2 linked regions of the Saccharobesus litoralis genome follow. The protein of the gene in region 2 interacts with the protein of the main gene of each other region in a pairwise test. Links are inferred from orthologs where the notes say so. Each region holds a gene or a part of one and is shown on either strand. Other genes may lie near its edges. The genes, in order: dnaB and rep.

What was found.
Region 1: the proteins of rep (region 2) and dnaB interact in binary tests that used the Escherichia coli proteins (3 or more experiments, as listed by UniProt). The link is inferred for Saccharobesus litoralis from one-to-one orthologs.

Annotation. Positions count from the first base shown.
Region 1 is NZ_CP026604.1:3,516,918-3,524,703, reverse strand. What follows is about bases 1-2,836. They hold dnaB (replicative DNA helicase), read left to right. Parts: upstream 1-633; coding sequence 634-2,040; downstream 2,041-2,836. Other genes in these bases: alr (alanine racemase), read left to right, coding at 2,058-2,836; C2869_RS12630 (HEAT repeat domain-containing protein), read left to right, coding at 1-504. In the rest of the region: more of alr, read left to right, coding at 2,837-3,164; C2869_RS12615 (DUF3820 family protein), read right to left, coding at 3,161-3,376; C2869_RS12610 (DUF4250 domain-containing protein), read right to left, coding at 3,755-3,955; C2869_RS12605 (Kelch repeat-containing protein), read right to left, coding at 4,078-5,109; C2869_RS12600 (DUF3545 family protein), read left to right, coding at 5,641-5,814; ung (uracil-DNA glycosylase), read right to left, coding at 5,929-6,588; thrC (threonine synthase), read right to left, coding at 6,727-7,786. UniProt on the Escherichia coli protein: The main replicative DNA helicase, it participates in initiation and elongation during chromosome replication. Travels ahead of the DNA replisome, separating dsDNA into templates for DNA synthesis.
Region 2 is NZ_CP026604.1:2,908,090-2,915,995, reverse strand. What follows is about bases 2,056-5,011. They hold rep (DNA helicase Rep), read left to right. Parts: upstream 2,056-2,502; coding sequence 2,503-4,521; downstream 4,522-5,011. Other genes in these bases: C2869_RS23045 (sensor domain-containing phosphodiesterase), read right to left, coding at 4,677-5,011. Outside these bases: C2869_RS10360 (response regulator), read right to left, coding at 1-1,489; more of C2869_RS23045, read right to left, coding at 5,012-7,175; C2869_RS10345 (c-type cytochrome), read right to left, coding at 7,535-7,906. UniProt on the Escherichia coli protein: Rep helicase is a single-stranded (ss)DNA-dependent ATPase involved in DNA replication; it can initiate unwinding at a nick in the DNA. It binds to ssDNA and acts in a progressive fashion along the DNA in the 3' to 5' direction.

The sequences.
Region 1 (7,786 bases), 610 kb from region 2 along the record:
GCAGCAGCACAACAAGTGACTACCGCATTAACCAACCGCTTGGCGGGTAATAGTAATATTAACGAGCGAGCTTCATTAATTGCTAGCTTGGGTAATACAACTAATCAGGATTTAACCCCTACCATTGCCAAATATGCAAACGACGACTCAGAGCGTGTACGAGCCAATGCAGCATTTGCTCTTGGACAAATGGGCAACAAGCAAGCTTACGATACCCTATCGAATATGCTTCATAGCGAGGGCGATAACCGCCCGCAACAAGCCGTACTGGGGGCATTACAGCGCTTTGAACTAAATGAGCGAGATATTAGCCGTGTAGCAGAAATGGCAAAAGTAAGTAAAAGTGAACGCACACGTGGCAATGCCATTAAAGCATTGGCTACTCAGCAACACGCCAAACAACAAGTTAAAACGGAACTTAAGCAGATTTTAAAATCTGAAAAAAGTAAAAAGAATTTTACTTTAGTCGCTAAAACATTAACCCAAATGCGCAATAGTGATTAGATTAAAAATCAAGCAAACAACAGGAAAAGGTCAGCTATTGCTGACCTTTTTACATTTAGTCATTTCCTCATTTAAGCAAAAACGTCATAATAGCTACCATTCCCACTAGATATAATTTTACCGGATCTCATGGCTGATAACTGGACAAACAACAAAAAGAAAAAGCCAACTTCAATTGAAGATATAAAAGCAGCACCTCATTCACTTGAAGCTGAGCAATCGGTCATCGGTGGCTTACTGTTAGATAACGATACATGGGATCAAGTCGCTGAGCGGGTTGTTGCTCAAGATTTTTTCAATCGTTCAAACCGCTTAGTCTTTGAACGTATGGCAGCACTGGTTGAAGCTGGCAAACCCATAGATTTAATCACATTATCCGAATCACTTGAGCAAGAAAAAGTATTAGAAGATATAGGCGGTTTTGCTTATTTAGCTGAAATCGCTGACAACACGCCAAGTGCAGCCAACATTACCGCTTATGCCGATATTGTGCGTGAACGTGCCGTGGTGCGTGAGCTCATTGGTGTTGCTAACGAAATTGCTGAAGCCGGTTACGATCCGCAAGGCCGCGACAGCAACGAATTATTAGACTTTGCTGAATCTAAAGTTTTTAAAATAGCCGAGCAACGGACTAATAGTACTGAAGGCCCACAAAATATGGGCACAGTATTAGAAAAAACCATTAAACGGATTGAAGAAGCCATGACCCTAGGTAAAGATGGGGTTACTGGTGTCACCAGTGGATTTACCGAACTCGACAAATTAACCGCAGGTTTCCAACCTTCCGATTTAATTATTGTTGCTGCTCGCCCTTCAATGGGTAAAACCACATTTGCCATGAACTTGGTTGAAAACGCCGCGCTCGCCCAAGACAAACCGGTTTTAGTCTTTAGTCTCGAAATGCCGTCAGAACAAATCATGATGCGAACCTTAGCGTCTTTAAGCCGAGTAAACCAGACCAGTGTTCGAACCGGAACATTGGAAGATGAAGATTGGGCGCGCATCTCTTCGACCGTTAGCTTGTTAAATCAAAGACAAAACATTTTCATTGACGATTCTTCAGGCTTAACCCCAACAGAAGTTCGCTCGCGGGCTCGCCGAGTGGCGCGGGATCATGGCGGGATCAGCATGATCATGGTCGATTACCTACAGCTAATGACAGTGCCCGCATTAGCCGATAACCGTACCCTAGAGATCGCCGAAATATCCCGCTCGTTAAAAGCCTTAGCCAAAGAACTTAACGTACCCGTGATTGCCCTATCACAGCTTAACCGTGGCTTGGAACAAAGGGCTGACAAACGCCCTGTTAACTCAGATTTGCGTGAATCAGGTTCAATCGAGCAAGATGCTGACCTTATTATGTTTATCTACCGTGATGAGGTTTACAACGAAAACTCAGAGTTCAAAGGTATAGGTGAAATTATTATAGGTAAGCAACGTAATGGTCCGCTGGGCACAGCTCGTTTAGCCTTCCAAGGGCAATATTCACGTTTTGATAACTTAGCCAATCCTGGCGATTACAGCGACGATTATTAGGCTGGTTTAGTATATTGATGACCTTAACTGGCGTAACCGCCGAAATTAACCTAGATGCCATTAGCCACAACCTTGCACTGGTCAAAAAATTAGCCCCACAATCCAAGGTTATCGCCGTCATTAAAGCCAATGGTTATGGCCATGGTGCGTTAGCTGTGGCTAGTGCATTAACTCATGCCGACTCTTTAGGCGTAGCCCGTTTTAGTGAAGCTGTCGCATTACGCGACGCAGGTGTCGAGCAGACCATTCTACTGCTAGAAGGCTTTTTTAAAGCCAATGAATTACCATATATAGCCAAGCATAATATTGAAACCGTTATCCATTGTGAGGAACAACTCAACGCGTTAAGCCAAGTAAAATTGCCAAAAGCCATTACAGTTTGGCTAAAAATTGATACCGGTATGACTCGGTTGGGGATCAGCCCTGAAGCCTGTTCGCGTTATATGACTGCGTTATCCAGCAACCCTAATGTAAAAGAAATAAGACTGATGTCACATTTTGCCTGTGCTGATGAAAAACAGGCAACAATGAATACTCTACAGCAAAATGGCTTGCAGTCATTAATAAATACCTATTCCTTGCAAGCCTCACTCGCTAACTCTGCAGCGATCCTTAGCCGCCCTACGAGTCATTTAGACTGGGTTAGACCAGGCTTGATTTTGTACGGTATGAGTCCAATAGAAGGATGCCGTATTAGCCAAAATGGCTTTCAAGTAGCAATGACATTAAAATCTCATTTAATCGCAGTAAAACCCATTAAACAGGGCACGACCATAGGTTATGGCGCAACATGGCAAGCCAAGCAAGACACAACCATAGGTGTTGTCGCGATAGGCTATGGTGACGGTTATCCTCGTCATGCAAAATCAGGTACACCTGTGTGGGTCAACGGCAGAATAGTGCCCTTGGTCGGTCGAGTATCAATGGATATGATCACAGTAGACTTAGGCAATAATGCGCAAGACCAAAATGGCGATATGGTTGAATTATGGGGGCAGCATGTGGCCATAGAAAAGGTTGCAGCCTATGCTGATACCATTCCTTATGAATTGACCTGTACGTTAACAACCCGCGTAAGCCGAGCCTATATCACTGACGGGAAAATAGTTGAAATAGCGAGTTAGTTTGACTTTAGCGGCTTAACCAGTCCTTGTAGCCCTTCCATTTTAATTGCCAGTGCTAGCGCCATCAATTGACCTAACTGGCCTTGCGGAAAGCCTTTATTCTGAAACCACAATAAGTATTCCTCGGGTAAATCAATTAGTACGCGACCACTGTATTTACCAAATGGCATTTGTACCTGAGCCAAGCGGACTAAATCATTTTTATCAAACATAGAATCTGAGAATTTAAATTCATTGCCCAGATCTTATCATCTTCTTCCAGCGATTCTATTAACTTTAGTTAATTTGCAACTTCACACTGATGATTTTGAATTATGAGATTTATTTGATTGCCGTGCCATTAAGCATATAAACAAAAAAACAGACCGACGGATGTCGGCCTGTGTACTAAAAAGCTAGCGTAAATATTTTATTTACTCAAAGCGATCAGGTTTTAGGGGAAGCCGTCAAAGCTACCGCATCCGTGCTCTCGCTCCTTACCTACATCCATGTAGGCAAGCTTCGAAACCCCATGAGCATATGCTCTACTATGTGATTGGGGCGAGTAAGCGCTGACAATGAACCATAAGACCTGAGCGAGAAGACTATATTTACTCTAAATCTGGACTAAATTGATTTTGCCCTACATCATAATGAAAACCAATCCCTGCTAATTTATCCTCTAAGCGATCTTCATCTACATCCATCAAAGCCGCTAAGCTTTGCAAATTTCCACATTCGTGGCGTAATTTATCGTTAACGATCCCAAGTAAAATATTAGGGTCCATATTGACACAAGACGTCATATCCATAGCTTACCTCACTTACCTATCGTGCTGACATCAAGATCAGTTTAGTAAAGAGTTCACTATTTAACCAAATAAAAATGGGTGCCTCAGCACCCATTTTTCAAAGTTAGATTAAAATCAATTAGTTATATATCTGATACTTTAATTGATTCTGTACTGGGTAATTCTGGACGACCTCCGCGATTACCTGAACCGCTCACTGTCCAAAGCTGATCAGCGATTTGGCCAATACCGGTGCCATGTCGTCCTCGTTCTAGTGAGGCCCCTGTGTACCATTGACCGACTAACGTATTGTATACCTCCACATCAGCGTGGGCTATTCGCTGGTTAGATTCGCCGCCAACAACAATTAACCTATGGTCAAGCGCAAAGACTGAATGCCCTGCCCGTCCTGTGGGTAAATCTAAATTCAATGCTGACCAAGTTTCAGTTTCAAAATCATATACGTCAACTTGCTTAACAACCAAATTAAAAACTTGTTTGGTTTTAGCCGATGTCGTACGACCACCTGCTGCATAAAGTTTATTGCCAATCACTGCGGTTTGAAAATGATCGCGTGGTTTTAATGCATCCTTTAGCACTCGCCATTGACCTGTAACCGGATCATATTCATCAAACCAAGTGACTGATCCTGTGTAGTGACCATCCGTAATGCCTGATGTCAGATAAATTTTATTTTTGTAAACACTCACTCCAGCCCCGCCACGACGACGATTTTCTGGAATGGCGTGACTCTTTTGCCACGAATCTAAACTCGGATCATATATCCATACATTAGGCACTGCGTCTTCTCGTGGATAGCCACCTGTCATCGCCCCTAAAATGTATATTTTCTCATTAAAAACCACTGGCTGAAAATGATGCATTTGCATTGGCATTTTTGATTTTATCGACCAAGTATTACTGTTAACGTCATATACATTAACGTTTTTCTTGCCGCGGCCACCGAGTAAATACAGCTTATCGCCCAAGGCAACTAGCCCAGCTTCATGACGGTTTTGCAACTTACCTTGTGTTTTTACTGTCTGCCAACTCGCGACTTTTGAGGCCATTATCGGCTCTGAAGTCGACATACAAGCAGACAAAACCACAACACTCATTACAACAGCAGTAATGATTCGAGTATTTGCGTACCACTGACTAAACAAAGTATTCATGATTAAACTCTTTAAAAACAATCGTGTAAGCACCCTTATACCAGCAATTGTTTGCAGTTTATGTATTAATATTTACTATTACGAATGCAATATTTCGTGAAGTTATCCTCTGCTGTCACATCGACGAGCAAAAAACTAACAACTTTTGGGTAAAAAACACTTGAAATTGGAACCCTAAATAAACTAAGTTTGGGTTTAGTAACAAGTGTTAACGATTCAGAGCCTTGACGTGTCGACCTTAAATTTATACAAGAACGGCAATATCAAGCTTGATAAAAATGCGCTCTGAGAAATGACATAATACAAAGCTTACTGATTAACTCATTACATATCCTTTAACATTTAACAGTAATGAGGTTTTATTTTCTTTCAATGACGAAAGATAAGCCTGCTTTCAGGCAAGCAATGGCGCAGATAATAAATACTCGCATTTCATTTGACTGTTATATAAACGTCACAATTTATTAACATGATTTTGATTTACTGCGAACTAAAGATACTAAAGCAATGCCCATAAAATAAGGAGCAATCATGGAAAGCAACAATACTGAAATGGCTAACATAGAAAAAGCTTCACGAGGCCGCCCAGCCCAAAAGCGAAAATGGCGTGAAATAGAGATGCTTAAAGATAAACATCGTCTACGTCGCGAGTTAAAAGAATTGGATTTCTTAGATGAAGTCGACTTTGACAGCATTGCAATTTAATTAAAAACGGCTCCTTTTGGGAGCCGTTTTTGCTTGTACAATGCATGTTGAACAAGGTAATTAGCAAGTATTGACTATACGCAATACTTGCTAATTTCACTCGAGTGACTTGTGCTAGACTTGCCAATTAATCGGTGTTTTAGCCATTTTTTGTAATAACTGATTGGTTTTCGAAAAATGACGACACCCGAAAAAACCTCTGTGAGCCGACAAAGGAGATGGATGAACTGACTCCAACACATGATGTTTAGTGCGATCAATAAAACGCCCTTTCTTTTGAGCGTGAGCCCCCCAAAGTAAAAACACTAAGCCTTGCTTGGACTCATTCAACGCTGCAATCATTGCATCGGTAAACGTTTCCCAACCACACTTGGCATGAGAGTGGGCTTTACCTTGCTCGACTGTTAATACCGTATTTAACAACAACACTCCCTGCTCAGCCCATGATTGTAAATAACCCTGCTGTGGAATAGTAAAGCCGTCTATGTCACTCGCCAGCTCTTTGTAAATATTGACCAAGCTCGGCGGAACCTTAATGTCAGGCAACACAGAAAAACATAATCCATGCGCTTGTCCTGGACCATGATACGGATCCTGTCCCAAAATAACGACCTGTACATCATCAAATTCGGTTGAGTTAAAAGCGGAAAAAACCTGATCTTGTGGTGGATAAATGGTTTTGTCAGCCTCACGCTCCGCTTGAACAAATGCCATTACTTGTTTGAAATAATCCTTTTGTTCTTCTTTGTTAATCAATTCAGTCCAAGTTGTCATCATCATTTTCCGATTTAAAGGCTGTCCGATTTCAATGTTTCCGTTAAAAGTATTACCGCATATACAACAAAGCCCTGCAAGGCAGGGCTTTGTTACTCATATAAGCGTTATGGTTAACTAAACTTCGTAGTTAGACAATTAACCAAGCTTTTTGATCATGTAAGCTTTAAGCGCTTCAAAGTCAGCCGGTAACTCATCAGATAAAATGGTTTTATTCGCCACTTCTGCTAATTCTTTAGGTAAAGCCACAGGCGTACCTAAAATATTTTCAACTGATTCTTTAAACTTAGCTGGATGAGCAGTTCCTAAGAATATCCCCACTTCATCATCAGCTAATGAACGCTTAAGTGCTTTGTAGGCAACACCAGCGTGAGGTTCGCTAACGTAACCTAGTTCGTTTAGCTGTTTAACGGCTATTTGCGTGTATTCTTCGTCAACACTGTCGCCAGTGATAAGCGCTTTATCTGTATAACCATACTCAACCATAGCTTCAATACGCGGCCAGTTATTTGGCGCGCTAACATCCATTGCATTCGATAAAGTGGCAATAGTTTTGTTAGGCGACCATTCACCTGTTTTAAGGTAACGCGGCACGGTATCATTAACATTAGTCGCGGCAATAAAACGCTTAATAGGTAGTCCCATGGCTTTAGCAATCACTGCAGCCGTTAAATTACCAAAGTTTCCGCTCGGTACAGAAATAACTGCTTTAGCGCGTTCTTCTTTTGGTAACTGCGCTATCGCTTCAAAGTAATAGCAAACCTGCGCTAATAAACGACTAATATTGATAGAGTTAGCTGAGTTTAAGTGCAAACCATCACGGATCTCAGTGGAATCGAATGAGTCTTTAACAAGCTGCTGGCAGCTATCAAAATCACCGTCGACTTCAACAGTGTGGATGTTTTCACCTAAAGTACAGAAAAGCTTTTCCTGTAGCGAACTGATCATGCCTTTAGGATAAAGAATAACAACATCAATACCTTTTAAACCATAAAACGCATGAGCAACAGCTGCACCAGTATCGCCCGATGTCGCTGTTAAAATAGTAATTTTTTCTTTATCACTAAATTGCGCTAAACACTGTGCCATAAAACGCGCGCCAAAGTCTTTAAACGCTAAAGTTGGACCATGATAAAGCTCTAATGAATAAACATTGTCTGAAACTTGGCTTACCGGAGCAGGAAATTGAAAGGCGTTA
Region 2 (7,906 bases):
AAGCTCGCGAACTTTCCAAGTCATCAACAATCGCACAACGAATGTTCGCTTTAGGTAAATCGTTTACCGATACTGCCGAAGGGTACAAAGGTACACTCAGTTCAAATTTAGATCCTTGACCAATAACACTACTGACACTGAGTTGGCCTGACATTAAATCGGCTAGGCGTTTACACAAAGCCAAACCTAGACCTGAACCACCGTATTTACGGGTTGTTGACGAATCAGCTTGGGTAAAACTTTCAAAAATATGCTCTATCTGCTCTGGCTTAATGCCAATACCAGTATCGGTCACCGCCAATGTAAAACAATATTCGGCTTCCTGTTCGATCACGCTGGCTTTTACACTAATATGGCCTTGCTCGGTAAACTTAACGGCATTTGACAATAAGTTATTAATAACTTGAGTTAACCTGACTGCATCACCTTTAACCCATTCAGGTAAATTTGTCTCGCATTCATAATCAAAAGCAATGCCTTTTTGTTCAGCCTGTACAGCAATAGGGGCAAAACAATTATCGAGAATTTGCGGAAGCTGAAAATCAAATCGTTCAATGTTGAGCTTATTGGCTTCAATCTTAGAAATATCCAAAATATCGTTAATCAAGGTCAGTAATTGCTGCCCCGACGTTTTGGCTTGATCTAACAATTGCTCTCGTTGCGACTGGTTTTTTTCCACTTTAGCAATTTCTATCATGCCAAATAAGCCATTAATTGGCGTGCGCAATTCATGACTCATGTTGGCCAAAAATTCCGACTTGGCTTGGCTCGCCAACTCGGCTTCACGTTGTAACTGCTGCGCCAACCGCTTGGCCTGGCGCTGTTTACGCAAGTTACCGATAATTTGCATTTCCATTGGTGCAAATATATACACAGCTTCCAATATCAAAATAATCAACGACACGACCCAAATTAAAACCTGCAGTTGGCTTAACTGAGTTAATCGCTGCCGCGCTTCCAATTCGAAGCGTACCACCACTTGGTTTAAATCGTATAACAAGGCGTCGGTATAGGCGGTAGTGTAATATTCAGCATGTTGGTGTGAATCATGAGGTTGCGCGGATAAACGCTTAGTGGTAGCAATAAAATCGATTACTCGATTATGTAAACTCGGTTGGCCCCAAAAGTAAAGGCGCTGTACTGTAGGAGAAAAGTGAGTCGCCAGTTCAGCACTATTTGCCCCTTTCAGTAAAATTTGATGATTTTGCTCAAAGCGATGAACAGCCGAAACCAAAGCGCGCTTTTCACCAAGAACCCCCTTATTATCAACCGTATGAATAAGATTATTAGCGTGTAGGGCTATTTTTTGCGACAACATGCGCTGCATGCCCGCGGTATTGATTTTTTCAGCATCTCCTTGTTTAGCACTCACCATCCACATCATAGTTAAACTAGACATAGATATTAAAAGAGCAATGACGATTAAAGCGCCGCAATATTTACGACGGACTGCTTTCTTCAACACCGCAATTGATTTTGTTTCAGACACACCCTAACCACATTTAAAACTAGCCTGATAATCAGTCTATACGAGTTCTGAACTTTTGCTTAATCAACAACGATCATTTAATCAACAGCCGCCAATGAAAATAAATGATAATTATTTTCATTTACCAGTTGCAATCGGCAAAGTTTCCCTTATACTAAAAACTAATTGATAATCATTATCATTACCAAATAATGATTGATAGTCTCCGTGGCAAGCGTCGCCCCTGTGATGGCTCCAGTGGTCGGCGCTTTTTTCTTTATTGATTCTGCGTATGACGAGTTTGCATTTAAGTGCTAGAAAGCATATTTGGTTCTGGGCGAGTAAGAATTCAGGTCCCTTACTTGCCTATCCTCAATAACGTTGAGCTGGCGTTATTGAGGATACTCTATTTATATAGTCAAAGCAGGAAGACTATAGTACAGAGTCTCAACTAGGCTGCTAAGGAAGGCGGCGATTTTCAAGTGATTTAATCAAATCGCTCAAAAACAACTGACCAGCTCTAAACAAAATCTATAGTCAAAACGGTTAGGCTTTAGGGGCAGGCATCTGGTTCCAGACGAAACCTAAATCCCTGTACCTTCTACACAAATATTAATCATCTCAAGTTAACCAAAAGTCGAAGAAAAATTCGGATCGTAAATAGTATTTAGTGGTTAAAAAAGTACCGTCTTTCCTGTGAAAGCCTATACAGGAACCCAGTGGCTTTTGCTAAACCAGACAATGTTTATCCAACAAAAGCCACTGGTTCCCCGCATGCGCGAGGATGACAAGGGTATTTTCCTAAGCCAGGGTGGTAAAATTTCAACCCATTAACGTATAAAAGCGCTTCTGAAACTTGTAATCAAAAGACAGACCTACATCCTTGCAGGTAAAGTCGAAAGTAAGCGCCGACAATGAACCATAAAACTTGAACGAGAAGACTATAAATTCTCATGCCATATAGCCGAATAAGCATGGTGCAATGTTTCGCTTCAGTTTAAAATCCCCGCCAATGCCAATACTCGGAACACCCCATGAAATTAAACCCCGCCCAACAAGAAGCTGTTGAATATGTTACAGGCCCCTGCTTAGTCTTGGCTGGCGCCGGCAGTGGAAAAACCCGGGTTATCACCAATAAAATTGCGCATCTCATTTTAAATTGTGGCTACAATGCGCGAAATATTGCCGCAGTCACGTTTACCAATAAAGCTGCGCGTGAAATGCGCGAGCGAGTCAATCAAACTTTACCTAAAGGCAAAGGCCGCGGTTTGATTGTTTCCACTTTTCATACACTCGGTCTGGAAATAATCAAAAAGGAAATCAAAACACTTGGCATTAAATCAGGTTTTTCATTATTTGATGACCAAGACAGCATGGCCTTATTAAAAGAATTAACAGAAAAAACCTTGCAAGGCGACAAAGACAAACTGCGCTTATTGCAAAATCAAATTTCTAACTGGAAAAATGATCTAGTCCTGCCCGAGCAAGCGAAAAAGCATACTACTAACAACGATGAAGTATTTTTAGCCGAGTGCTACGAAAAATATAACCGATTGCTAGCGGCCTACAACGCCTTTGATTTTGACGACCTCATTTTAGTACCCACGTTATTACTCAAGCAAAATGAGCAAGTAAGGGATCGCTGGCAACAACGTATTCGCTACTTACTGGTAGACGAATATCAAGATACCAACAGCAGCCAATACGAATTGGTTAAGCAAATAGTAGGACGACGCGGTTTGTTTACCGTGGTGGGAGACGATGACCAATCGATATACAGCTGGCGCGGTGCTAAACCGCAAAACTTAGTGAAGCTAGGTGAAGATTTTACCCGCCTTAAACTCGTTAAGCTTGAAGACAACTATCGTTCTTGTGGCCGAGTATTACACGCCGCGAATATTCTTATCGCCAATAACCCACATGTATATGACAAAAAACTAAAATCCAATATGGAATATGGTGAGATCTTACGGGTTATTGTCGCGAAAAACGAAGAAAATGAAGCTGAACGAGTCGTCGCTGAATTAATCAGCCACCGCTTTATGAAAAAAACCAGTTATAAAGACTACGCGATTTTATATCGTGGTAACCATCAAGCTCGTGTCTTTGAAAAAATGCTGATGACCAACCGTATTCCCTACAAAATCAGTGGTGGTCAATCCTTTTTCGCTCGCTCTGAAATTAAAGATATCATGGCTTATTTGCGTGTATTGGTGAACCCTGATGATGACAACGCATTTTTGCGCATTGTTAACGTACCGCGCCGAGAAATAGGTCCTGCAACTTTAGAAAAGCTCGGGCAATACGCCAACATGCGTCACATTAGTATGTTTGCGGCTAGCTTTGAGCTTGGTTTAGAACAGCAACTCACTGGCAAACGTTTAGTCAATTTACAGCGTTTTACTCGCTGGCTAGTCGAACTTGACGATCAATCACAACGTGGAGAACCACTCGAAGCCGTACGCGATTTAATTAAACAGTCTGGCTACGAAGAGTGGCTATACGAAACCTCTCCTAGCGGTAAAGCCGCAGAAATGCGCATGAAAAACGTTAGCCAACTATTTGGCTGGATCAGCGGCATGTTAAAAGGCGACGAAGCGGAATGCATTGAGCCAATGAATCTGAAAGAAGTGGTAACCCGCCTGACCTTGCGCGAAATGATGGAGCAAGGCAATGATGAAGATGAAGCGGATCAAGTGCAACTCATGACATTACACGCTTCCAAAGGGTTGGAGTTTCCTTACGTATTTATGGTTGGCATGGAAGAAGGGCTACTTCCCCACCAAACCAGTATTGATGAAGGGTCAGATGAAGAAGAGCGTCGCTTAGCCTACGTAGGAATAACCCGAGCGCAGCATGAACTAATTTTCACTATGGCGAAAGAGCGTCGACAATTTGGTGAACTGATTAAAACAGAACCCAGCCGCTTCTTACATGAATTACCAGTCGATGATTTAGATTGGGAAGTGACGAAACGTAAGCAGTCTGACGAGCAGCGCAAAGAAAAAGGCAAAGCGCATGTTGCCAATTTAATGTCTATGCTGAATAAATAGTACAAGGTAAGCTTTCTACTCAGCCAGTATGAAGTTTACCTACTAAGGTTTGCAAGGCGAGACTTAGCTTTCAATTTTGGTAGTCTTGCTCTCTTGGAGAGAGAGGTTTGCAAGCTCTGCAAGCATGAATGCTCGCCCACGACGGTATTACAAAATTAAGATTTAATCTTGATATCAGGCAGTGGCACGGGTAGTTGAAAAATTTCCCCTTGGCCATACTGGCAGCCAAAATGGGTGAGTTGAGCTTTTTGCGCTGCGGTTCTTATGCCTTCCGCTATGGTAAAAAAGCCGGCTTTGCGGCCAATTTGACACAAGACTTCAATAAAATCACGTATGCGTTCACTGTGATCCATTTGACCAACAATAGTGCGATCAATTTTGACGTAATCAATTGGAGCTGAAAACAATAATTTTAGTGAGCCACTTTCAGCGCCAATATCATCCAATGCTAACTTAACCCCTAAACCATGAAAAGCCTGCAGCATTTGGCTGGAAAGTTCATACGTGGTTAAGCTGCTTTCTGAAAACTCTAAAACTAATTTTCGCTTATCCACACCAGATTGATTAATTAACGCCATTATCGCTTTGCGCTGTGAATTATTATGCGCACTACGTCCGCTGATATTAATGGCTACATAGGGGGTTGTGGCAAATTGATGATCTTTGAGTAAACGAAAAGCCGCTTGTAACGCCAAAATATCAATATCAAAAATAACCCCTGTTTCCTCGGCTAGTTCCATAAAATCGTCAGGAACCAAATAGCCACGCGTTGGATGATCCCAGCGCGCCAGCACCTCTATTGCCATAATGTCATGGCTATGCAAATCAAAAATAGGTTGGTAAACAAAGTCAATTTCGTTGCGATTTAACGCTCGTCGCAACTCTGTTTCTAAGGTAAGTTTATCAATCAGCGCTTGATGTAAATCAGCATCAAACACCACACAGCGTCCCCGCCCGCGTAACTTAGCTTCATACATAGCTGCATCGGCATCGCGTAATACAGCGGTTGTTGTCGTATAGCCGTAGTCCGAACCGGTCAAACCTATACTGCTACCGGCATACAGTTCATTACCTTGGATCATAAATGGCTGGCTTAGGCTCTCAACAATGCTTTTACCTATTAATTCGGCTTCAGCCAATGAGTTAGCCGAGTGCAACAAAATAACAAATTCATCGCCGCCTAATCGCGCCAACATATCTTCATTGCGCACATTCTGCGCAACTCGTCGACTCACCTTAACTAAAAACTCATCGCCAACGTTATGACCAAAGGTATCGTTAATCACTTTAAAACGGTCTAAATCAATAAACAATACAAAGTAATGAGCCGTACTATCTTGTTGCCAATGCTTAATGGTGTCACTTAACGCTTGGTTAAAATAAGCGCGATTAGGTAAGCCGGTTAGCGCATCATGCAAAGCTTCATGATACAACTTAGCTTCAATCTTTTTACGTTCTTCTATTTGCTGAAATAAGTCTTGATTAACATTGTATAGCGCTTCGGTTCGAGCGGTAACGATGCGCTCCAACTCTTCATTTGATCGAGTTAAAGCTTGCTGAGAAAGTAAACGATTTAAAGCCAAAGCGATATGATTAGAGGCATAGCGCAATAAATCAATGTCTTGTTTAAAATAGCTAATTTTCGGTTGATAACTTTGCACAACAATAACGCCTCTCACCTCGTTATCTATCGTCAATGGCGCGCCTAGCCAAGCACTAAACCCTTGATCACGCATACGACTAATTTCACTTTCAGGTATCGAAATTTGGTCTCGCGCGTTGAGAATTAATATACGCTCTAAATCAAACAACTGAGTTTCGGCTGTTCTAAGCACATACTCAGTTAAACCACGCCCTAAAGGTCGTGGTTCTATCGAAATCTTGTAAGTATCAACAAAGTAAGGAAAAGTTAAGTCTTGGCCGTTTTTCGCTATCAGTGCGATATAAAAGTTTTCTGCATAAACCAAGCGCGACAGAAGGTGGTGGACCGCATGATAAAACCCTTCAATACTCTGCCCAGTACAAGACAACTCGCTGATTTCAATAAGTGCATTTTGTATTTGTTCATAGCGTTCGCGTTGATGTATTTCAGCGGTTAACTCATTGTTAGCCCGCGTTAACTCATGAGTTCGTTTTTCTATTTCTAACTCTAATACTCGCTTTTGCTGAACGCGTTCAATAGCATGCACAATATGATCAGCCACAAACTGCATAACGTTGGTATCTCGGGGGCTAAACGTAATTGATTCACTATACGATTGGATCACCAAGACACCTATGGTTTGCCCTTGGCGAATAAGGGGCACCCCTAACCAACTGTGCGACGCTTTACCTATTTGCGTGATCTGCCCCGACTCCAACATTTGTCGCTTATTTTCCGGATTACATAATAAAGGCACGCCATTACGTAACACCCAGCCGGTTAACCCGTACTCAAACAGGGAAGATACCAGTAAAAATTCGCCCTCATCTTCGCCGAACTCATCAAAAAAATAAGCTAATTTGACTTTTTTTTGCGGCTTATCCTGAAACACAATATAAAAATTTGGCACAGACATTAGCTCTGCCACCACTTGATGTGCTTGCGGGTAAAATTGGTTTAAGTCAGTTACATTGCTGGCCAACTCCGACACAGCCATAAGCGCATCTTGCACACTGCGCGCTCGCTTATACAAACTAGAGACTAATTTAGATCGAGAAGCCCTAATACTTACATCCATAGCAAATAGGTTCTGAAATTATTTAAAGAAAAGCGCAACCTTATAATTGATAAGGCACTTCCTATGTTTTAGCTCACCTGCATTTTCTTAGGCACAATCAGGAAATAGCTAAACGTTATTGGCTACATAATAGGCGCTTTTTTGCCCTTTGTTAACTAGTTAAGCAAGGAAAAAAGCACAATAATTAACAATTTAGCAACAGGTATAAAAAAAGCTGCTAAGAGCAGCTTTTTAATGATTTTGGCGTTATAACAGTAATATCAAATATCGATATTAACTCGCTTGAAAGAGATTTAAACACCTTCCAACATATGTTCAATGGCAGCTTTTATTTCGTCATCTGAACAATCCATGCACGAGCCTTTTGCCGGCATAGCTTTAAAGCCATTGATAGCATGTTCTAATAACACATCAAAACCTTGTTCTTTACGTGGTGCCCAATCATCGGCATTACCCGGTTTAGGCGCACCCATAACACCAGCACCATGACAAGCAATACAAGAAGCACCATAAACATCGGCTCCTGAACGCGCGCCACCCGCTTTAACCGGCTCGGCTCCTGCAATATAAACAGATCCTACTGGTTTTGTACGTTCTTTGACCGCAGCTTCACTTAAGTCATCGTCACCAGCAAACAAGCTAGTACTGAACAAAGTTGCTGCCAA